One region of the Priestia sp. JSM ZJ58 genome, then DNA from elsewhere that is predicted to be linked to it. Evidence: riboswitches for the same ligand, from Rfam matches in the RefSeq annotation. Region 1 holds a riboswitch; the other holds the start of a gene.

The links. Region 1 has a riboswitch for ZMP and ZTP ahead of ACH6EI_RS12380 (phosphoglycerate dehydrogenase). Riboswitches for the same ligand answer to the same signal wherever they lie in the genome.
Region 2: it holds a riboswitch for ZMP and ZTP, as region 1 does, so the genes downstream of both, ACH6EI_RS20425 (glutamate/serine transporter AimA) here and ACH6EI_RS12380 (phosphoglycerate dehydrogenase) in region 1, are expected to answer to the same signal.

What each region holds. Positions count from the first base shown of each region.
Region 1 is NZ_JBISEM010000001.1:2,316,753-2,328,195, forward strand. Features, by position in the region: gene ACH6EI_RS12350 (GH25 family lysozyme) at 1-621, opposite strand, end outside; gene ACH6EI_RS12355 (HD domain-containing protein) at 848-1,396, shown strand; tRNA gene ACH6EI_RS12360 (tRNA-Ala) at 1,503-1,574, shown strand; gene ACH6EI_RS12365 (hypothetical protein) at 1,692-1,841, opposite strand; gene ACH6EI_RS12370 (DUF6143 family protein) at 2,551-3,093, opposite strand; gene ACH6EI_RS12375 (hypothetical protein) at 3,368-3,820, opposite strand; gene ACH6EI_RS12380 (phosphoglycerate dehydrogenase) at 3,954-5,153, opposite strand; ZMP/ZTP riboswitch at 5,322-5,400, opposite strand; gene htpG (molecular chaperone HtpG) at 5,611-7,488, shown strand; gene ACH6EI_RS12390 (tubby C-terminal domain-like protein) at 7,519-8,079, opposite strand; gene ACH6EI_RS12395 (DUF817 domain-containing protein) at 8,135-8,941, opposite strand; gene hpaB (4-hydroxyphenylacetate 3-monooxygenase, oxygenase component) at 9,090-10,526, opposite strand; gene ACH6EI_RS12405 (group I truncated hemoglobin) at 10,667-11,029, opposite strand; gene ACH6EI_RS12410 (SMP-30/gluconolactonase/LRE family protein) at 11,251-11,443, opposite strand, start outside.
Region 2 is NZ_JBISEM010000001.1:3,956,434-3,967,876, forward strand. Features, by position in the region: gene ACH6EI_RS20420 (DUF5105 domain-containing protein) at 1-869, opposite strand, end outside; gene ACH6EI_RS20425 (glutamate/serine transporter AimA) at 1,052-2,647, opposite strand; ZMP/ZTP riboswitch at 2,704-2,782, opposite strand; gene ACH6EI_RS20430 (cupin domain-containing protein) at 3,168-3,767, shown strand; gene ACH6EI_RS20435 (DUF3311 domain-containing protein) at 4,145-4,348, shown strand; gene ACH6EI_RS20440 (sodium:solute symporter family protein) at 4,348-5,847, shown strand; gene ACH6EI_RS20445 (alanine/glycine:cation symporter family protein) at 5,878-7,308, opposite strand; gene ACH6EI_RS20450 (glutaminase) at 7,412-8,401, opposite strand; gene ACH6EI_RS20455 (ATP-binding protein) at 8,668-9,918, shown strand; gene ACH6EI_RS20460 (response regulator) at 9,923-10,861, shown strand; gene ACH6EI_RS20465 (malonate decarboxylase holo-ACP synthase) at 10,901-11,443, opposite strand, start outside.

The sequences.
Region 1 (11,443 bases):
ACTATTAAAGAAATCCAGATCCATTTCATTGATATCAACATTGCCTTTAATCCCGTTTACTTTTCCTTGATCTGTATATTGAAACATAGACCATCTATCCCAAATGGCCGTATCACCTGGATTAGTAAACCCCTTGGAACGGTTACTTCCACTGTAACGAGCTATCCATAGCGGATATCTTGCCACGGCGCTTGTAAAATTGGATTTAATAAAACTATACCCGGTGTAAAGAATAGGCGTAATGCTTGTTTTCCTTTCAATATATTCCATCCATCTAACTGCAAAGGCTGTGACCTGCGCTTTTGTTTTCCCTTTATTTTCTTCCAAATCTAAGCAATGAGGCAAATCAACCTTCATGCTGCCTAATTTATTTAAAAAGAAATTAACTTCTGCAATAGGATCATTATCAGCATGAGCAAAGTGATAAAAGCCTACACTTAGACCTGCATTTTTTGCTCCTATATAATTATCATATGATTTTTTATCTAAGAAGGTTGTGCCTTCTGTTAATTTAATATACGCGCCTTTTACCCCATCCGACGCCACTTTTGCCCAATCAATTGTTCCGTTGTGATGAGAAACATCAATGACCTTAATATTTTGATTATTACGGTTTTGCATTGCTATCACTCCTTCATACAAACTATGAATAAAAAAGGAAATGGCAACTGATACAGGCCTATTAAATAGATATTAGGCTTTATAAAAAACCGTACAATAAGAAGGGCTTTTGGTAGCCTTACCTTATTATAAGAAATGAATTTGTGCAATTTCATAACGTTAGAAGAGCTATATTCGTTTATACTAATAATATGAAGATATACTGTATAAAAAATGGAGGAATATGATGTCTTTAATAAAAGAAGCACGTAGGTATGCAGAACACGCTCATACCGGCCAAATGCGCAAGCTTTCCGATACACCTTATATTGTTCATCCTATTAACGTAGGTAATATTTTAGAAAAAGCAGGTTTTAGTGAAGAAGTAATTGCAGCAGCTTATCTGCATGATGCTGTAGAAGATACAAGTGTAACACTCGAAGAAATTGTACGAAGATTTGGTTTAGAGGTAGCAGGGATTGTTGAAGCTCATACAGAAAACAAATCAAAAAGCTGGGAAGAACGTAAACAGCATACAATTCAAATTGTGAAAACTGGTTCTCTTGAAGTGAAATCTTTAATTGTAGCAGATAAATTAGACAATTTACGGTCTTTAAAAGAAAGCTACGATCAGCAAGGAGATACGATTTGGAATAGTTTTAAAAGAGGATTCGAAAAACAGAAATGGTACTACGAGTCCATCAGCAAATACGCTGAAAAAGGATTGGAACCAAGCCAAATTCCAAGTTTTTTTAATACGTACAAACAAGAAGTAAATGATTTTTTTAGAAGTTAATATTCATATGAAGAAATTAGAAAACACTGAAAATAACTATTGCGAACGTGCGTCATACGTATTAAAATATAGTAGAGTCAACAGGCAATAAAGACTCTACATAAGCGGGACTGTAGTTCAGTGGGAGAATACTTGTCTGGCAGACAAGGGGTCGTGGGTTCGAATCCCATCAGTTCCATAAAACCAGTCGCATCAAGAGTTTAAAACACTTTAAAACTCTGCCGGATGGAATGGGTGTAATACTATTTCATCTGACCTCTTCATGATTTTCATGAAGAGGTTTTTTATTTTCTTTTTACGATTGATCCTCATGATTTTTATAATTATTCTTTTCACTGCTCCTGCTTACAATTTCTCTAAGTTCGCCCTCGTCGCCTTTTGCATTGATGATTTCAAAAAGCTGATTCAGCCCTTCACTTGTTTCATCGTTTGGTTCTTTGCTCATTCTATCCCCTCCTTTTGCTTTTAGGGTGCCCATCTTTTTCGCATTGTTTCATGTAAAAAGCAATTTATCAATATTAATCGGCCATAAAAGTATACCTTTACGATCCTTGTACGATTACTGGTTGTACAGATATACTCAATCAATCCTTGAAATTTTGCAGCGTTTTATAGGGTTTCTAATACTCATCTATAATGAAATAATCATCACAAACTTCGTTAAAATCGTTCTCTTCTTGGAGATCTCCTTCTTTATCTTTAGATATCTCGGTTTCTTGTGTAAATAGTCTAAAAAGCTTGTTTAACATTGTTTCACCTCGTATCTTTCATTAATACATTCAGTATGATTCATTTATATGAAGCCAGTATGAATTGAAACTTAAGATAATGTGAATGTAGACATGAACGTGAGATGTTAAGCATGCTTATATCCTGGACAAAAAAGTTACTTCATTCTACTTATGTATTATCGCTTTGCTTCTTGAGTCCTCAACTTCTTTAAATGCCGTTCAAATCGCTTGCGTAATCGGAATTATACGTTTGCTTGTTTTTCTTTAGTTATATCTACAATCAAACGAAAAAACGCAAGCTATAAAAAAGAACTTTGGATGCTACTGTAAAGTTCTTTTCATAAACACTTACCGTTTGTTAAGAACTGTATTAAATATGAAATAGCTCATACACTTCTCATACAATCGCTAAGACCTATTCAGTTAACAGTCCTTCTTACGTTTTTTCTCGAACCATCCATATGCAATTTCAGCTTCGATTTCTTTATTTCCTGGAGAAACTAAGAAAATAACGTATGAACCGTTGTTTGGAAAGATAAATTTGCCGTCTTCATCACTTACTAATGTACTTTTCGGCGGAACAACACGGTTAAATACGTTTACCCCTTTAGCAGGAACGCCTTTTACCATTTCTGCAAATTTAATTTTCCCTTTTGGCTTTGAACGTATTGTAGTATTTGCTGGACTCACATTATCTGAAGTTGTTCCTTTTCCAGGGGGGATAGAATTAAACCAAATTTCAGCAGTAAAAGGTTCGTTTGAATAGTTAGTGATAGTAAAAGCATTCACAAATAAATCTACTCCGGAGCCGGAAGGGTTCACTAATCCGCCCCAAGCGTTTCTGTTTCCGCCAAAACGAATAGGCTCAGTTTGTCCAACAAAATAGTCTCCTTTTAACGATTGATATAAAGGATTAGGTATATTAACGGATTTAATATACGGTTTGCTCGACTCGTAATTTGACATACAATCGTCTCCTTTCTGGACTATATTTTAGGAGTTTTTTCTGTAAATGCTTGGACACATGCATATATAAATATATTTAATCTTTATATAAACGCAAAAAGATAGACCCGGTACTGAGCCTATCTTTTTCTATCGTTTTTACAAAAAATTTCCCCTTGGCCCTTTCCTTACTAATGCCCTCGTCGACTGCTGGTGTATAAACGGATTGTTTTTTGACTTTATATTCCGATGCTTTTTTTATCCGTCTACTATCCCTTCTTAAAGTAGTAATCACCTATTCTTTTGTAGTCATAAAATGAAGAATCTTTACCTTTTTTTCACAATACTCAATAATTTCATAACAGGTTGTGAGGATATCATGTCTAGACAGTTCTATTTCATCCAATACAAACTTTGAAAGCTGCTTTTGCAGAACCTCCAGCTTTTTGCTGTCTTCTTCATCGATCCACAGTCCTTCCGTAATACATACATCTGCTAGTTTGTTAATAGATTGAGCCGTCCAGTTTAAGCCGGCTGAAGAAACGGTTATTGTCAGTAAATCATTTTTTATAGCTAAAATAACCTGACACACATGGGTATAGGCATCAACTTTCTTTTGGATAAATGCTTTGCGAAGCTCTTGCTTGTATTGCTCTTTCGACATCGCTATAGCTACGACAGACGTAATGAAAGTTCCTGCCAGCGCGATGAGCGACCCTATCAAAATTCCTATCATTTCTCCTGACAAAACGTTCACCTCTTTAAAGGTATTTCTATATGCTATGGGAATGAAGGAAATGATATGAGGATAAGCACCATGTAAAAACAGCCCTAACTTAGAAAAGTTAGGGCTGAAACACTAAAATAGGATGATAACCAAATTAGATAATACGACTTGTAATAATTCCTTCAATTTGACCAATTTTTTCTTCTAGCTCAGGCACAATCTCGTCACTTACTTGATTGTCAATATCGATCATTGTATACGCATATTCACCGCGGCTTCTGTTCACCATATCTGCGATGTTTAAATTGTAGTTTGAGAATACTTGCGTAAGTTGTCCTACCATATTTGGTACGTTGTGATGGAAAGCAGCTACGCGTTTTTTCCCAGTGTAAGGAAGAGATGCATTCGGGAAGTTCACTGAATTTTTAACGTTTCCTGTTTCTAAGAAATTTTTCACTTGACGTGCTGCCATTACCGCACAGTTTTCTTCTGATTCTTGAGTTGATGCCCCTAAATGAGGAATTGGCACAACATTTTTCATGTTCAAGACATTTTGATTTGGGAAATCTGTAATATATCGACCAACTTTTCCACTTTCAAGAGCAGCTTTCATATCTTCTTCGTTTACAAGCTCACCGCGTGAGAAGTTCAAAATATGAACATCTGGTTTCATGATGCTAAACGTCTCTTTATTGAAAACACCTTTTGTATCGTCCGTTAATGGAACGTGAACCGTAATATAGTCAGATGCTGCAAATAGTTCTTCTAGAGACATTGCACGCTGTACGTTGCGAGACAAATTCCAAGCTGTATTAACAGAAATGAATGGATCAAAACCAATTACGTCCATATCTAAATCAAGCGCGTCGTTTGCTACAAGAGCACCAATTGCACCTAAACCAATAACGCCTAATGTTTTACCTTTGATTTCTTTTCCAACAAACTGTTTTTTACCTGCTTCAACTAACTTAGGAATTTGATCACCTTGGCCGTCTAATCCTTTTGTCCATTCAACTCCAGCAAATAAGTTACGAGAAGAAGCCATAATTGTAGTTAAAACCATTTCTTTTACTGCGTTTGCATTAGCTCCTGGCGTATTAAATACAACGATACCTTGCTCCGTGCAAGCGTCCACCGGTATATTGTTAACCCCTGCTCCAGCTCGTGCAATAGCTTTTAAATTTTGGTCAAATGCCATGCTGTGCATGTTAAAGCTACGCACGACAATCGCATCTGGATTTTCGCTGTCGTTGTCAATTTGATAACCTTCTTGATTAAAAACATTTAGACCTTTTTGTGCAATGTTGTTTAATGTTTTGATTGTTTGTACTTTTTCTAATGTTAATGTGCTCATTTTGTACTCTCCTCTGATTATCATCGTAGTTTTACATGTTTTTACCTTTGGATAAAGGAACTTCATTTTTAATTTTTTTAAAAGTCTGGTTTTTTAGCCTACATGTCTGATAACTTCTATATCCTCTCCCCCTAAACAGAAAGAGGTAAGAGATATGTATTAATCCCTTACCTCTGCCCAGGCGAACGGCTACGTCACTATATGCTTCCTCACGGTTATCCGCGTTTCGCCAGTCACATATAGTCTTTGAAATTAAGTATATTCTAGCAAACTCTTTCAGAACGTTCAACCTTTTTTTAAAAGTTTGCTTTTTTCAGTCTAATTTTTAATCTCTTTGGTGAATCTCCTAATATATTGACAAATACCCTAATACATGTTAAATAAAAAGAGTGATTAGCACTCTATCTATTCAAGTGCTAATTATTTTGTAAGCCCTATTTGGAAAGGAGAACTTCTTATGTCAAAAAAAGAATTTAAAGCCGAATCAAAGCGATTATTAGAGATGATGATTAATTCCATCTATTCTCAAAAAGAAGTATTTTTGAGAGAACTTCTATCAAATTCAAGCGATGCAATCGATAAAATTTATTACAAAGCTTTAACAGACGACTCCTTGCGTTTTAACAAAGAAAGCTATTACATAAAAGTAACACCCGATAAAACTAACCGTACCTTAACCATTACGGATACTGGAATTGGCATGACGCAAGAAGAGCTTGAAAGTAGCTTGGGCACAATTGCGCGAAGCGGTTCCCTTGCGTTTAAAAATGAAAATGAAACAAAGGACGGACACACGATTATTGGCCAATTCGGCGTTGGGTTTTACGCAGCGTTTATGGTGGCAGATGTCGTAACGGTGATTAGTAAAGCGTTAGGCAGCGATGAAGCCTATAAATGGGAATCTACTGGTGCTGATGGTTATACAATCGAACCTTGCGACAAAGAAACGGTTGGGACTCAAATCATTTTAAAAATTAAAGAAAATACAGAAGATGAAACGTATGATGAGTATCTAGAAGAGTATCGTTTAAAAGAAATCATTAAAAAGTATTCAGACTTTATCCGCTACCCGATTAAAATGGACATAACGGAAAAACGGCCTAAAGAAGGTTCTGATAACGAGCTAGAAGATTATACAGAAGAACAAGTTATCAACAGTATGGTACCGATCTGGAAGAAAAATAAAAATGAATTGACTTCAGAAGACTATGAGCAGTTTTATTCAGAAAAGCGCTACGGATTTGATAAACCGCTCACTCACCTTCATATTAATGTGGATGGAACGATTCGCTACAATGCTGTTTTATTTATTCCAGAAAATAGTCCGTTTGATTACTACTCAAAAGAATTTGAAAAAGGGCTTGAACTGTATTCAAACGGAGTCTTAATTATGAATAAATGTGCAGATCTTCTTCCAGACTACTTTAGCTTTGTAAAAGGTATGGTAGATTCTGAAGATTTATCTCTTAATATTTCACGTGAAATTTTGCAGCAAGACCGCCAGCTTCAGCTGATTGCCAAAAACATCGGCAAGAAAATCAAAAACGAATTAAAAAGCTTGCTTAAAAACGAACGTGAAAAGTACGAGAAGTTTTATGAATCATTTGGCCGCCAGCTAAAATACGGCGTTTACAGTGACTTTGGCAGCAACAAAGATGTATTAAAAGACCTGCTTTTATTCTATTCTTCTACAGAGAAAAAGCTCGTAACACTAAACGAGTATGTATCGCGCATGCCTGAGGATCAAAAGTATATCTATTATGCATCAGGCGAATCGTACGACCGAATTGAAAAGCTTCCTCAAGCAGAATTGGTTGCAGATAAAGGATACGAAATTCTGTATTTTACAGAAGATATCGATGAATTTGCGATTAAAATGTTAATGACGTACGAAGAAAAAGAATTTAAATCTGTTTCAAGCAGTGACTTAGGGATTGAAGCAGAAGAAGAACAGCTCAATGAGTCTGAGGAAAAAGAAAATAAAGAGCTATTTGACTATATGAAAAAAGCTTTGGCGGGAAAAGTAGGAGATGTGCGCGCGTCTAAACGTTTAAAAACACACCCCGTTTGCTTATCAGCTGATGGTGAAGTAACGATTGAAATGGAGAAAATTTTAAGTGCTATGCCTGACAATCAGCATGTAAAAGCAGAAAAAGTGTTAGAAATTAACGTAAATCATGATGTATTCGCTTCTTTAAAAGATGCATTTGAAAATGACAAAGAGAAACTAGACCTTTATACAAATTTATTATATAACCAAGCTCTTCTAATTGAAGGCTTATCTATTAGTGATCCCGTTGAATTCACAAATGATATTTGTAAAATCATGATATAAAAATCAGGCGCAGAATCATTCTGCGCCTGATTATATGCATGGCATAATAAAAGTAGTTATATAGTAAGAAGCGATAAAAATGGGTACGGGCAGTTCTTCTGTTACTCTTATTGAGTGTTTTCCTTGTTTAAAATGAAAAAGGTCTGATTTAAACTCCGCGACTTTTTCTCTTTTTTGATTAAAAATACATGCTTCCTCTACAGCTTCATGACTACTTAACATGTAGACGTTATTTCCCCATCTAATTTCTTGTGCTCCTTCGTTTTTGATTATTCCTTTACCTAATAGATCCCCCACTGTTTTTCCACTTTCTTTTATCACCCACCGGTGTTTCTTCACGTGATCAATAAACACCGTTCTTCCTTCCCATTGAACTTGTACATGTACCTTTAAGCCGCAGGAAAAGATAGGAAACCAAGAAATAGAATCTAAAACTGGAAGTCCATCACGAGTTACAAAATCAATACTTTTAGTCCACATATTTTTATGCACTCTCTTAAGCTGTCCGACGTTTTCTCCATTTTCATTTGTAACTGCTACGGTCTTCCCCGCTGATTTAAAATAGGGAAGATAAAAGATATATTCTTGCATATAATCCTCCAAAGCTTCTGTACCTCATATTAACAGCGTGTACATAGTTATGTTTCTATCTTTCATATATTTCGTTTGTTTCTTTGGATTTCTTCCTTTGTTTAAATTGGCTTTGATTTTCTTTTAAATGCTTTAGTAAAGCAACAATCAAGAAACTAACAATCACAAGAAGAAGCCAAGAGCTAATTTTACTTATATGAACCATTGTCCATTGCTGCTGTTGATCTGGATACTGCCATGCTCCGAAAAATGTTGCGATATTTTCAGCGATCCAAATGAAAAAGCCAATCAGTACAAAAGACAATACTAAAGGCATGCGATATGTACGTTTGTTAACCGTAAAATATACAAAAGTTCGATAAAAAATAAGTAAAGTAAAAAGTTTTAAAAACCAGCGGAAGTCGTAAATGAAATGATGCGTGAAAAAGTTAAGGTAAATAGTCATACTTAGTATACTGACAATCCACGTAGAAGGCCAATTCGCAAGCTTTAATTCAAGCCTTCTCCACACTTGGCACATGTAGCTGGCTACACTAGCATACATAAATCCGCTGTACAGCGGAACTCCCCAGACTTTAGTGAAAGCTTTTTCCGGATAGCTCCATGAGCCCATATGAACTTTGTAGAGTTCTAACGCTAGTCCAATTAAATGAAATACTGCAATGACTTTTACTTCATCAAGCGTTTCTCGTTTAAACGCCACCATTAAAACTTGAGTTCCTAGACAGACTAATAAAATAAGGTCATATCTAGAAATAAACGGTACTTCAATTATTTTTGTCATGGCCAATGTAAGAAAAATAATAACAGGAAAAACACAAGATTTTGCTTGTTCTAAACCAAAATAGATTAATTGCTTCATTGTAACATCCTATCTTTATAGTATTCCTTAGTATTTTCACAGAAATGATTCCCTGAAAATTATTGCAGATTTTTCAAATTTATTCAATAAGCATCTCCGCTGTTTTTGCAACTAAATTATCATACCCAGCGGAGATCAGTTTTCTCCATTAACTTTTCAAAAAATCGGTGACTCTCTGTACATAGCGCTCTTTATCGTAAGATAAGTACAGATAACTGGTTAACTGTACAGGCTCTCCAAAGAAAAAACGTTCATACAGCGTTTCTCTTGTGCCAAACGGACTCATCGTTAAATCCCATGCAAGTCGAAAAAGCTTAATTCGATCTTCTGCTCCTCTCGATTTAGCTTGCAAATAACGCGTAATATCTTCCTTAACCAATGAGCGGCACGTATTTTCTGTTGGTATTGCCATTAGTCCGCTTGCACCTAAAAGCTGGATAATCTCTGTAAAGGTAGGATATGTTTTTGAAAATATATTTGCGGCAATACGAAGTGTAGTTTCATTCGGACGCATGTATCCCCATGTATCAATCTCCGCTTCTTCTTCTGCTTTCATCACGAGAGCTTTCATCGTTTCTAACGCAATAATAAGCTCCGTGGCTTTTTCTCGCACATGCGGATAGTCCGTAATGTTAATGGTTTCAATCAGAGATTGTACAATTCCTAATACAAACTCTGTTTTGACAATTCTCCTTGAAGTTACTTGATGCAGAGCAAAAGCTGAGAAGGAACTAGAAGCAAGGAATGTATTTGATACGTCTACATTTTCATAGAAAAACACGCGGTTCCACGGTACTAATACATGGTCAAAGACAACAATTGTATCCATTTCTTCAAATCTAGAACTTAATGGATAATCAAACGTCGAATCTTTTCCTGCAAATGATTCTCTACAAATAAATTTAATTCCTTTTGTATTACTTGGAATTGAAAAAGCAAATCCTTTTTCTTTTCCTTGAATGCCCGCTGAAGACAGTACGAGCAGTTCATCTGTCATTCCGCCCTGTGTAGCAAGCAGTTTCGCGCCTTGGATAACGATTCCCTCATTGTTTTTATCAACTATTCTTGCTGCTATCGGTTCATCGTTTTGCTCGTAATAAAATTGGATTCGATTGACTTGAGGATCGATGAATGTATGAGTGAGCGATAAGTCGTGCTCTCTCACATATTCATAATAAGAAATGATGTTTTCAGGAAAGCAATTTTCTGCTCCTCTCAGGAGTTCTGCAGAGGATGCAAAAGCCATCAATACGGTATTCATATAATCTGGACTTCTCCCCATCATACCGTGAGTTAAGCGAGCCCACTGCTGAGTCATCTCTCGCCTCTTTTTTAACTCCTCTTTTGTTTTAGGCTGTAAATAAGATGTACCGACAAATTCCTTAGAAGCCGGAGATTGGTATGTCATGATATCTTTGATTTTTTTATCATGCTGAAGATCATAAAGCTTAGCTTGACTGTTAATGGCTCCTTTAAAAGCCGGATGTTCTGATATATCGCCTGTTACGAGCTTGCCATCAACCCATACATTTGCTTTTAATTGGTTAATTCTCTCTACGTATTGCTTCCCATTAATTGCTGACATACTCCCACTCCCAGACTTTCGATAAATATTTTCACCTATTGCATTTTTATCATATTACGATGTCTTTTCCATGTTTCCTTCATACATCACAGCTTTGAGCATAAAAAAAGAAGGTTACAGTAACCTTCTTTTTTTATGATTTATTTATATTGAATATCATTTCTTAGGGATTCAACTTTACTTAATGCTTGGTCAATATCAGGCTCTTCAACATTAAAGTGAGCAAGTGCATCGTGAAGATGCTTAGCAATTGCATTAAAATGTTCGGGCTGAATATTCATATTTGCATGCGCTTTGGCCATCGACTTTCCTGAATATTGATTCGGTCCACCTAAGGCAAAGCTTATGAACTTGGCTTGATGTCGACGTTGTTTATCCATATCCGTGTGCTCGAAAAAGTGACTAACTGTTTCGTCTTTTAAAACAAGTTCAGAATAAAAATAGTCTACTACTTTTTCAATCGCTTCTTGTCCGCCCACTTTTTCATACAATGTTTGTTCCAAAACAATTCCTCCTTTTGTACCTTTAACCATTGTTACCCAATACAAGTATTCATATTCTTTGAAAGGCTTCTTTATGGGAATTCGTTATCGTCATGTTTTATTCCTCTTCCTCATAATGAATAAAATGTAAAGGGAATGAACGCAGTGCAAAGGAGTTGTAGAAACTGCATTTAATATCTATCGTTACTGGTCTGAATCATTACATTTTGATAAGTGCTGGTCTAATATACGTAAGTATAAGCCGGTAAGCCTTTTACTCCTACTCGGCATGAAAAAAGAGAGCCGGCAGCTTCTTCGTATTTTTCTTCTTCCTTAGCTGTGGTGATAAATAAAGTTTGTAAATCGTCTCCTCCAAATGTACAGCAGGTTACATTGGAAACAGGAAGATGAATAGATTCTATAATTTCTCCTTTC
Region 2 (11,443 bases), 1.6 Mb from region 1:
TGTTCTGTATCGTAATCTTTCGTTTCATCTGTATATGCTCTCTTAAGCTGCGATACGTATGAATATAAGTCTGATAAATTAAGAGTAGTGTACTCCACTTCTACTACGGCTTTATTATTTGCATTCGCAATCACATTTGTTTTCACGCTTGCTTTTTCTTTTAAAACATCTTTATACATGTTAAAAAAATCTTTTTTTGCGTTGTCGGTTAAACTGTTAGAAAAAGCACCTTTTAATTCCTCATTAAACGCTTTTTTCTGTTCTTCTATGACAGCTGTTTTGTCTGCTGTTACATATTTATCATAGTCTACGTTTTCTTTGTTTAAGTAAAGGACTTCTGTATAAGCTTGCAGAGCTTTTTCTGGGTCTTGCAGCTTATTATAGCTTTTCGCGTATTTTTTCGTATCCAGTGTTAATGTCACTTCGTCAATTTTTTCATCATAATCAGATGATGTTGGCTGAAGCCCAATTTTGTACTTTTTATCTTTTTTGACTTCAAAGACAAACGTTAAATTTTTTTGCTTTCCAGCGCCAATCTTGTCAGATGTACTGTTTTCTAGTCCGAGCTCACGACTGTTCACTCCCGTTTTTGGGGACAATTGTTCATCTCCTTCGTATAAATACACACCGTCATAATCTGATAAGGATATACTGTTTTTGGATACATTTTTCACTTTCAAATCAACTTTCAACAGCCCTTTTTCTTCACTTGTAGCTCCTTCATCACTATCTACTAAAATATAAGAAGCGCTGTCAATGGATGCTTCAATCGTCTTATTTTTAGCCGAAGTGGATCCTCCCGTTTCCTTAGAACTGTTGCAAGCCGCTAATACTAGCATAAGTACAAAAGCCAAAGCCAAAACATTCATTTTTTTCACAGCTGCCTAATCCCCTTTATTTTGTTTTTTTAGAACTTTATCCCAAATAAAGGTTCCCTCTATATAAATACTTAAACCTTAAAATCTATATTTTTTACAATATTTTGATAAAAACTAAGTCTAAATTCTCCTCTCATCTAAATAAAAAAAACACGAGCATCAGCTCGTGTTTTTTATTTAGATTGAAAATTTTCTTGATTGATTTGTTCAGCTTCTTTCATATATCGGTTAGATTTGCCACTTTTAATTCCCCAGTAATAAAAAGCTAATGATACACAAGCAATCACTACCATATCCCATCCGAAAGGCAAAATATTTTTGCCTCCGAATTTTTCGCTTCCTATGTAGGAAATAAAAATCATGCACGCTAAATAGATAATCATCCAAGCCCCGGTTAAAAATTCTTTTTTAAAGCCTACCCATTTATTTTTCGCTTGGTAATAAAAATAAATGGGCAGGCCAATTGCCATAATAAAGATCACTTCACCTGTAAGCGGCCACCTTGCCCAGTAAAGCGTCAAAGAAGCAAAAACGAAGCCGCATGGCGCAATAACTGATGCCCCTTTTAAATAAAATGGACGGTAAAAGTGTGAAGCCGTTTTTCTTAATGTTATAAGCGCTACAGGGCCCATAATATAAGAGATAAGCGTCGCTACTGAGATCACTTCTGCTAAGACACCCCATCCTCTAAATAAAAAGAGAAACAAAAAGCAAGCTGCTAAATTTAGCCACATAGCTGGGCGCGGAACATTGTAAAGTGGATGAAGAGTACCAAATATCTTTGGCAAATATCCATTTTTCTGCATCCCGTATAACATTCTAGAAGTAGTTGCCGTATATGTAGCACCTGTGCCGGAAGGGGAAACAAATGCATCTGCGTATAACACAATTGTTAGCCAGTTAATTCCAAGTGCAATCGCTAAATCAGCAAAAGGAGAATTAAAATTCAAATGATTCCATCCATCAGCAATTGATGACGGACTTACTGCTCCGATAAAAACAATTTGCAATATAATGTATACAATTCCAGCAATAAAAATTGAACCAATTACAGCTACCGGAATTGATTTATTAGGTGATTTTGCTTCTCCTGCCATATTTACAGGACTTTGAAACCCGTTAAATGCAAACACAATACCTGATGTTGCAACTGCCGTTAAAACACTGGCCCACCCATAAGGAGCAACCCCATGCTCACTTGAAAAGTTTCCACTATGAAAACCAGCAAAAAATAAAGCCCCTGCCGTTAAACCAGGAATAATCAATTTAACAATCGTAATAAATGAGTTTGCTTTAGCAAAAAGATTTACCGTCCAATAATTCACAAAAAAGTAAACGAATAATAACAAAGACGCAACTGCCAAGCCCTTGGGCGTTAAAATGCCATTATCTACTAATTCATGAGTCCAGCGAGCCCATTTCCACGGCCAAGTACTCATATATTGCACAGATGCAATAGCCTCCACTGTTATCGTTGAAGCGATTGAAATCCAGTTAGCCCAAGCAGCCAAAAACCCAATAAATGATCCGTGTGAATACTGAGGATATTTAACCATCCCCCCTGCTTGTGGAAACATGGCGCCCAGTTCAGCATATGATAGAGCAATGGTCAAAATAACCACCATTCCAATAACCCATGAAAAAATAGCCGCGGGTCCCGCAATTTGAGCTGCTTTCCATGCTCCAAACAGCCATCCCGAACCAATAATCGAACCTATGCCTGTCATGGTTAAAGCAAATGTTCCCATCTTCCTTTGCATATTGCTCATCCAAATCTACTCCTCTTCCCTAGGAAAATAAAAAAAACACTTGCGAAATTTTCTCAAGTGTTTGCCCAGGCGCGCGGCTTATACGCTATATGCTCCCCCATGGTCATCCATGTTGCGCCAGTCACATATAGGAATATATTTTTTATCAGTATATAATATTCATTACTATTACTCAATACACAAAAATATTTACATTGCTTTTCTAAAAATAATAAATTATTCGTAAAATTTCGAATAATCCTTCTGAAAACCTCTTTTAAATTACAAAAAGAACTAAAATCCTAACTTTCTCTATCATTTAATTTTTTTACTCCACGAGCAAATTACCTTCTACAAATTATATTAATATATATTATTCATTTACAAAATAAGAATTAACAGCTATATATCCATAGAATTCTTGCACTAGACCCTTTACTTATATACAATATGAAGAAAAGATACTAAAGTGAACTGCCCACCACTTAGCTACGCTTGAAGTGGGACACTGCTTTTGGGAAAACGTTAAAACCTACATATCATGCACTTCGCAACGAATGAAGTACTTCGAGCAAACTTCTCTGTTTACACAAGCAAAAAACAGGGAAAATTACGAAAAAAGATTGTTAGAGGGATGCTTATGAATTATGCAAATGTAAAAGTTCTTTATTTTGATGACGACGGAACCATTCCAAATCACCCTCGTCTCCCAGTTTTGTTGTATGAACACGTATTTATTAGTAAGAAAGAGAAAGTGGAGAGCATTTTTAATTCTCACAACTGGAAAAACAGCTGGGTAGGCGGCATATATGATTTCCACCATTACCACAGCAATTCTCATGAAGCACTAGGTGTAATTAGCGGATCTGCACGTTTAAAACTAGGTGGACATATGGGGGAAAATATCGTGGTGCATGCTGGCGATGTGCTCGTACTTCCTGCAGGCACAGGGCACATGCGTCTGCAGTCAACTGCTGATTTTAAAGTGGTTGGAGCTTATCCTGAGGGCATGGATTACAATTTACGAACAGGAAAACAAACTGATCGCCCTCACGTATTTGATGAAATTGCCCAAGTACCTATTCCTACAACAGATCCTGTTTATGGCGACAAAGGACCATTGACAGAGTGGTGGAACTAGACAAGCACTTATTGTCTAGTTTTTTTATTTGCTCTGTTTTATTCTTCCCATGAATCTCTATTGGAACATACAAATTCTTTTCTTATGATGCAATAGCAATATACTTTATCTCATCGAAATAACAAAAATTTCTCGGTCAAAACTAAATTTCTTCTTTTCCATTTTCTTTTTGCTTCAAGAGCAACTTCGCTTAGATTCCTCCCCTTTTTTTCTTTCATAATCATTTCAAATATACTCTCATTATAAGCTCTTTTTTGTTTTTCTAAAAAAATTTCCATGGATTATAACGAAATTTTCAAAAAACTTATTGCTTTACCATGTCAGACTTGCTATCATAGTGAACATTGTTAGATAAATTTTTAGTAGGAGGAGTAAAATTGAACAGAAAATTCATAATTTTTATTTTATTCATCATTCCATTTATTGCTCAATTCGCTTTTTTACCTTTTGTAAATAACATTCATCCAATTATTTTTGGATTACCTCTTTTGCATTTATGGTTATTTTTATGGGTCTTCTTAACGCCTGTTTGTACATTTATTATTTATCGTTTACAAAAATCTTGGGGGGACATTGAATAATGCAAGGAAATTTAACAGCACTTTTAATCACATCAGCAATTGTTCTTGTCGTTATCGCAATTGGCTTTATAGCGGGACGTGACAAATCATCTAGAAGCTCAGTTGAAGAGTGGGCTGTAGGTGGAAGACGTTTTGGAAGCCTGCTTGTCTGGCTTTTAGTAGGAGCAGATTTATATACTGCTTATACATTCCTAGGTCTTACGAGTACAGCTTATCAGGGAGGAAGCATCGCATTTTTTGCCATCCCTTACTCTGTTTTAGCCTTTTTAATTTCATACTTTTTTCTTCCAAAGCTTTGGACTGTTGCTAAAAAGCACAAACTTACTACGCTTGCTGATTATGCCAGAGAACGTTTTAGCAGTAAATTTCTCTCCTCTTTAATTGCCATAGTAGGTGTATTGATGCTTATTCCATATATTGATCTTCAGCTTAGCGGTATTCAAGATACTCTTCGCGTTGCAGGAACTGGCTACATTAACGTAAAAGCTGTCGTTATTCTTTCATTCTTTCTTGTGGCTCTTTATACCTTTTTCAGCGGAATTAAAGGTCCCACATATACGGCAATTATTAAAGATATTTTAGTATGGGCGATTATGTTATTTATGGTTGTTTCTCTGCCAATTATGCATTTTGGAAGCTGGGGCAACATGATCGACAATGTTGCAAAGGATGCGCCTCAGCTATTAACGGTCCCAACACAAGGACCTAAAGGCATTCCATGGTTTATTACAGCATCACTCGTATCTGCTTTAGCTTTATTCATGTGGGCCCACGCTGCTACAGGTGTTTTCACTGCTAAAAGTGCAGATTCGCTTCGTAAAAATGCTATTTTCTTACCGCTTTACAATATTGTTTTAATTCTAGTCATCTTCTTAGGATTTATTGCTTATCAAGTATTACCTCAAGATACAACGGATCCTAGATTAGCATTATTAACCTTAATTCAATATTCATATGGCGGCATTGGCCAAGGGTTAGCTTATGCAACGATTGCTCTTGCTTCATTAATTCCATGTTCTATCATGGCTATCGGAGCGTCTAACTTATTTGCAAATAATATATTCAGAGATTTAATTAATCCAAATGTACAGGGTAAAACATTAACAATGGTTACTCGTTCTATGGTTTTCGTTGTTATTGGACTGGCACTTTTATTCGGTTTATTATTCCCTCAAGCACTTGTTTCCCTACAGTTACTAGGGGTATCCGGTATGGTACAAATCTTCCCGGCTATCGTTATCAGCCTGTTTTGGAGAAATCAATCGAAAGAAAGTACGATTGCTGGATTAGTAGTAGGGCTGGTTGTAACGTTTACCGTCCATGCCACAGGAAATTCATTTGGTCTTTATGAAGGGTTCTGGGGATTATTATCTAACCTACTCGTAGTTGTTATTTTAAATCCAATCTTTTCGGCAAAAACGAAAGCAGCAACAAATGGCGTGAAAGAAACATTATTTTCTAAAGGCACTACGCAAACTGAATTAAAGAAAAACGCATAAAAAAAGTTCAGCCGACTGGCTGAACTTTTTTTAGATAATATTCTCTTTTTCAGAAGGGGATGAAGTCGATTCTCTTTCCCAACATTCAATATTTTGATTGTTTTCTAACGCATCTTTATAAAAGACTGGATTTTTCCCTTCCTTTTTCTGCTGATTATAGTCATGCAAGGCAGAAAACGCCACTTTCGATAATAGAAAAATAGCAATTAAGTTCACCACTACCATCATCCCCATAAATAAGTCTGCCAAATTCCATACAAGCTGAAGCTGAGCGACCGACCCAAAAATAACCATCGCTAAAACACCTACACGATAAGACCAAAGCCACATCTTATTTGAATTTAAAAATTCAATATTCGTTTCTCCATAATAATAATTGCCAATTAACGTACTAAAAGCAAATAGAAATACCATGATAGCTAAAAACCCTGATGCCCAAGAACCGATATGTGTACTAAGAGAAGCTTGGGTTAATTCAATGCCGCTTAGTCCCTGCTTATAGGCGGGGGATAAGAGAACGATAAATGCTGTGCTTGTACAAATCACGAGTGTGTCCGTCAAGACACCAAATGCTTGGATAAGACCTTGTTTAACTGGGTGACTCGTCACTGCAGTTGCCGCCGCGTTGGGAGCACTTCCCATCCCTGCTTCATTGGAAAACAGTCCGCGCTTTACTCCGTTGATTAACGTTGCACCAATTGATCCCCCAAGCGCCTGTTCAAATCCAAATGCATTTTTCACAATTAGAGATAGAACGGCAGGCATTTGATCAATATTTTTAAAGATAATGAACAGAGCCATTCCAATGTATAAAACGGCTAATACGACAACGATGTATTCCGATATCTTGGCGATGCGTTTGATCCCGCCAAAAATAATTACCGCAAATATAACTGTCATAATAATCCCAATCAACAAGCGGCTCGTTCCGAAAGAGTTCTCAAATGCCAGCGTAATCGTATTAGACTGCACAGCGTTAAACACCAGGCCAAATGATAGTGTAATGAGTACAGCAAATAGACCGCCCATCCATCTTTTATTTAACCCTTTTTCCATATAGTAAGCGGGTCCTCCTCGAAATCCGTTTGACCCTTTTACTTTATAGATTTGAGCGAGTGTACTTTCTACAAAACTTGATACTGAACCGATAATAGCAATAATCCACATCCAAAATACAGCACCCGGTCCACCAAGAGCAATAGCAATCGCTATACCGGTAATATTTCCCGTCCCTACCCGAGCTGCCATGCTTATGCAAAAAGCTTGAAACGGAGAGACTCCCCCACCTTTAGCCGCTCGTCCTTCTTTCAAAACAAGTACCATTTCTTTCAACATGCGAAACTGCAAAAAACGAGAGCGAATCGTAAAATAAATACCAATTGATACAAGTAAAATAATTAATAAATTCGACCAAAAAAAATCATTGATGACGCTAATCATACTTTCGATTGCTTGTTGCATGCCTATCACCTCATTAAAAAATTTGGTAGAACAAATGCAAAACATGAAAGTTTTTTCTCTTGGTGTTTATATTATTGAAGCGAATGAAGAGTACGTAAATAGGCTAAAAAATACTCAAATCCCATTCTTTTGCGATTTTTTTTAGCAGCATAACGCCTTTTACGCTATTCCCGTACTCATCAATAGCTGGACTGTAAATTCCGATACCGCATCCGTCAGGAAATGGAGACTGCTTTTTCGTATTAGGTGGCACCAATGACATGATTCCTCCTGATACACCGCTTTTAGCTGGCATACCAACAAATGCCGCAAACTTTCCGGAGGCATTATACATACCGCATGTAAGCATGAGCGCTTTTGTTAATTTAGCTACTTCTTTTGGAATGACTTGTTTGTGAAACACTGGATGATATCCGTCTAATGACAGAATTAATCCGATCAGCGCAATATCTTCAGTCGTTACTTCAATTGAGCACTGCTTTAAGTAAACCTCTAGCACTTCTTCTACTTCTCCTTGTAAGTAGTTTGTTTCTTTTAAATAGTAGGCAAGCGCACGATTTCGATGAGACGTTTGCCATTCTGATTCAAAGACGGTTTCATTAATGAGCGGTGTTTTCCCGGTAAGCATTGTTATCACATCAAACAAATAGCTTAATTTTTCTTTTGCCGTCTCCCCAGATAAAAGAGATGAAACCGTTAAAGCACCGGCGTTAATCATAGGATTGAACGGCTTTCCTGGTTTATGCATTTCCAGTCTTATAATAGAATTAAATGCATCTCCAGTTGGCTCTACATCCACTCTCTCTAGTACATAAGGAATGCCGCAGCATAAGCAGGCTGCTATAAAGCTAATGACTTTAGAAATACTTTGAAGAGTAAATACCGCTTCATAATCGCCAGACTGGATAACCGTTCCGTCAGCACCAATCAAACAAATACCTAATTGAGACGAGTCCATACCTTTCAGTGCTGGAATGTAATCAGCCGTTTTTCCTTCTGACGAAAATTCTTTTATTTGTTGCACCCACTCCTGTAACCGGTCTTTTGCAGTGAGCTGTAAGTAAGACATTTCCTGTTCAATTTCTCTTTTCATTAAAATCACCTCATCACTTCATTAACTTTTTATTTTAAAGCGCTTTCATAAAGCGGGATTTCATTTTCGTTTTTAATGTACAATGCAACCTACGAGAGCATACAAAAACCTACAAAACTTTTTGGAATTATATTTTTATCTTTGGCACTCTTCTCCATTGTGCTGGACGCTGTCACAATGTATACTAATTCACGAATCACTTCAGGAGGTGTAATTATCTGAATTTTAAATCTTTCATTCAAAAAGATCCGTACATTTTATTGCTCATGCTCATTACTGTTCCGCTGGCGGGAGAGCTAAAATTTTATCCGTTAAATGAAACATTTCGAATTACATTTGGAGCTCCAACATTTTTCTTTTTCCTATTGCTTTTAAAACGGAAAACCGTTTTATCTGGCGGCTTGTTAACCGCTTTAAGCGTCGTTCTCTTTCGCATCATGCTCGATTATATCACGCTCGATCATTTTCAATTTGCGGCTTCTGCACATACGCATTACCCTACGTTTTTCTTTTACTTTACGTATGCACTTTTATTTTTTATTTTTAAAGTAAGCCGCATGAACTATAGTGCTATTGTGATTGGATTAATTGGACTCATCATTGAAATAGCTGCTGATATAGTCGAACTAACTGCGCAGTATATCGTTTTGCACACAACCATTCATATCGATTCATTATCCGACATGGCCGTTATTGCTTTTGCTCACAGCTTTATTGTACTTAGCTTTTTTAATATGATGACAATTTATGAATCACAGTCGCGAGAACGTCAAATTCGCAAACAAAATGAGCACATGCTAATGCTTATTACAAGCCTTTATGAAGAAACCGTTCATTTAAAAAAGACCCTTCATAATACAGAAGTGATTACAAAAGCCTCGTACGATTTATACCGTGTATTAAATCAGCAAGAAAAAGATCATTCTGTGCTAAACCAAACGCTCAGTAAAAAAGCGCTTCGGATTGCCGGAGATATTCACGAAGTAAAAAAAGACAACCAGCGTATTTTTGCGGGCTTATCTAAAACAATTTCAAATGAAAGTTTCCAAAATTATATGAAAGCAGAGGAATTAATCGAGCTGATCGTACGCATTAACAAAAAATATGCCGATTCCCTTCACAAACAAATTACCTTTTTTTCCTCTGTAAACGGGGAACATTTCAGCTACCACGTTTATACCATTTTATCGATCATTAATAACTTGGTAGCAAACGCAGTGGAAGCGATTAAAGATGAAGGAAGGATTGTTTTATCGGTACATAGACAAGCTGAACATGTAGAATTCCATGTACAAGACAACGGTCCTGGCGTGCCTTTGAAGTACGAAAAAGCTATTTTTGAACCTGGTTTCACCTCAAAATACGATCAATTTGGAAACCCCTCTACTGGCATTGGCCTTTCTTATGTAAAAGATATTGTTCAAGAGCTTGAAGGTACGATTAAAGCTACACAAGAAGACAGCGGAATGACGTTTATCATTCAAATCCCCCTTCATAATCTAATTCAGAAAGGATGAGTTTATGCGATTTTGTATTACAGATGACGATTCAGCTATTCGTTCAACGCTCAGTCAGCTGATTGAAGATGAGGATTTAGGAGAAGTTGTAGAAGAAGTCGTCGACGGAAGCTTTTTAGATGCTTCTATGTTAAATTTAAAACAAATTGATATTTTATTTATCGATTTACTTATGCCAGGACGGGATGGGATCGAAACGATCCGTCATTTAAAAGATTCATTTAACGGAAAAATGATTATGATTTCACAGGTAGAGTCCAAAGAATTGATAGGAGAAGCCTATTCATTAGGAATTGAATACTATATTACAAAACCAATTAATCGAATTGAAATTTTAACGGTTATTCGAAAAGTAATGGAACGAATCTCCCTTGAGAAATCAATCGATGATATTAAAACCTCCTTGAACAGTTTAGCGACAGCTCATCACGCTCCCCCTTCAAGCCAGCCGATAACGAAACAAGTCCATCTATACGATGTAGGAAAATTCTTATTAGCCGAGTTAGGTATTGTAGGAGAAAATGGTGCAAAAGATTTACTGGATATTTTACAGTTTCTGTACACTTATGACCAAAGAGAAAGTGTGGAAAAACATTTCCCTTCTCTAAAAAATATTTTTGTGAATGTTGCTGAGAAAAAATTGGGAGCTCACGCGTCTTCTATTGAAATTAATCGTGAAACCAAGGCTTGTGAACAGCGAATAAGACGAGCAGTTACTCACTCACTGAATCACTTTGCTTCTATTGGATTAACAGATTTTTCAAATCCAAAGTTTGAAAATTATGCTTCTAAGTTTTTTGACTTTACAGCCGTTCGTAAAAAAATGAAAGAACTGCAGGGAGATTCTAAAATTTTGCCGATTCGCATTAACACCAAAAAGTTTATTCAAATATTTTTTCTTGAAGCCAAGCGTTTGTTAAGCCAAGAAAAAAGCTGGTATTGACAGAAAAGACGGAAAAGGTGCAAATCCCTCATCCGTCTTTTATGCTAATTGATTCAGTTTTACTAAGGCAGGACCATATACAGTACGCAGAAGCAGCGTCTCTTCGCCTTTTGCGTATTCCGCTAGAGAAAAGGCTCCTTTTTCTGTTTCTACCTGTACATCTACAGAAACTGGGCATCTCTTTAGCTTACTGACTATCATTTCCGCTTGTTTCACCGACAAATAAGAAGAAAGGCGAATAAGTACATCTAAATCACTGGTTGTCGTGACAACTTCTTCACCGCTTGCAAGCTCGAACCCTACACTGCCGGTTGGTCCCCACGCAAATTTTTCAAAAATAATAGCCACCTCTTCCAAAGCGCGTATAGCTGGCATGTTTCTAGACTGGGCGTTTTGAAAAAATGAAACGAGATTTTCCGGCCTAATTGTTTGTTTAATGGCCTCCTCAGATAAAAAAGCACCAAAACGCTGATTCCTTCGTTCTCCTCTTACTCCAATAGGTATCAGTTTATCTCGGTGAACAGCACGCCTTACCACTACAAATGGAGCCTTGGCTAATGAATATTCCACCCACTCGGGGAT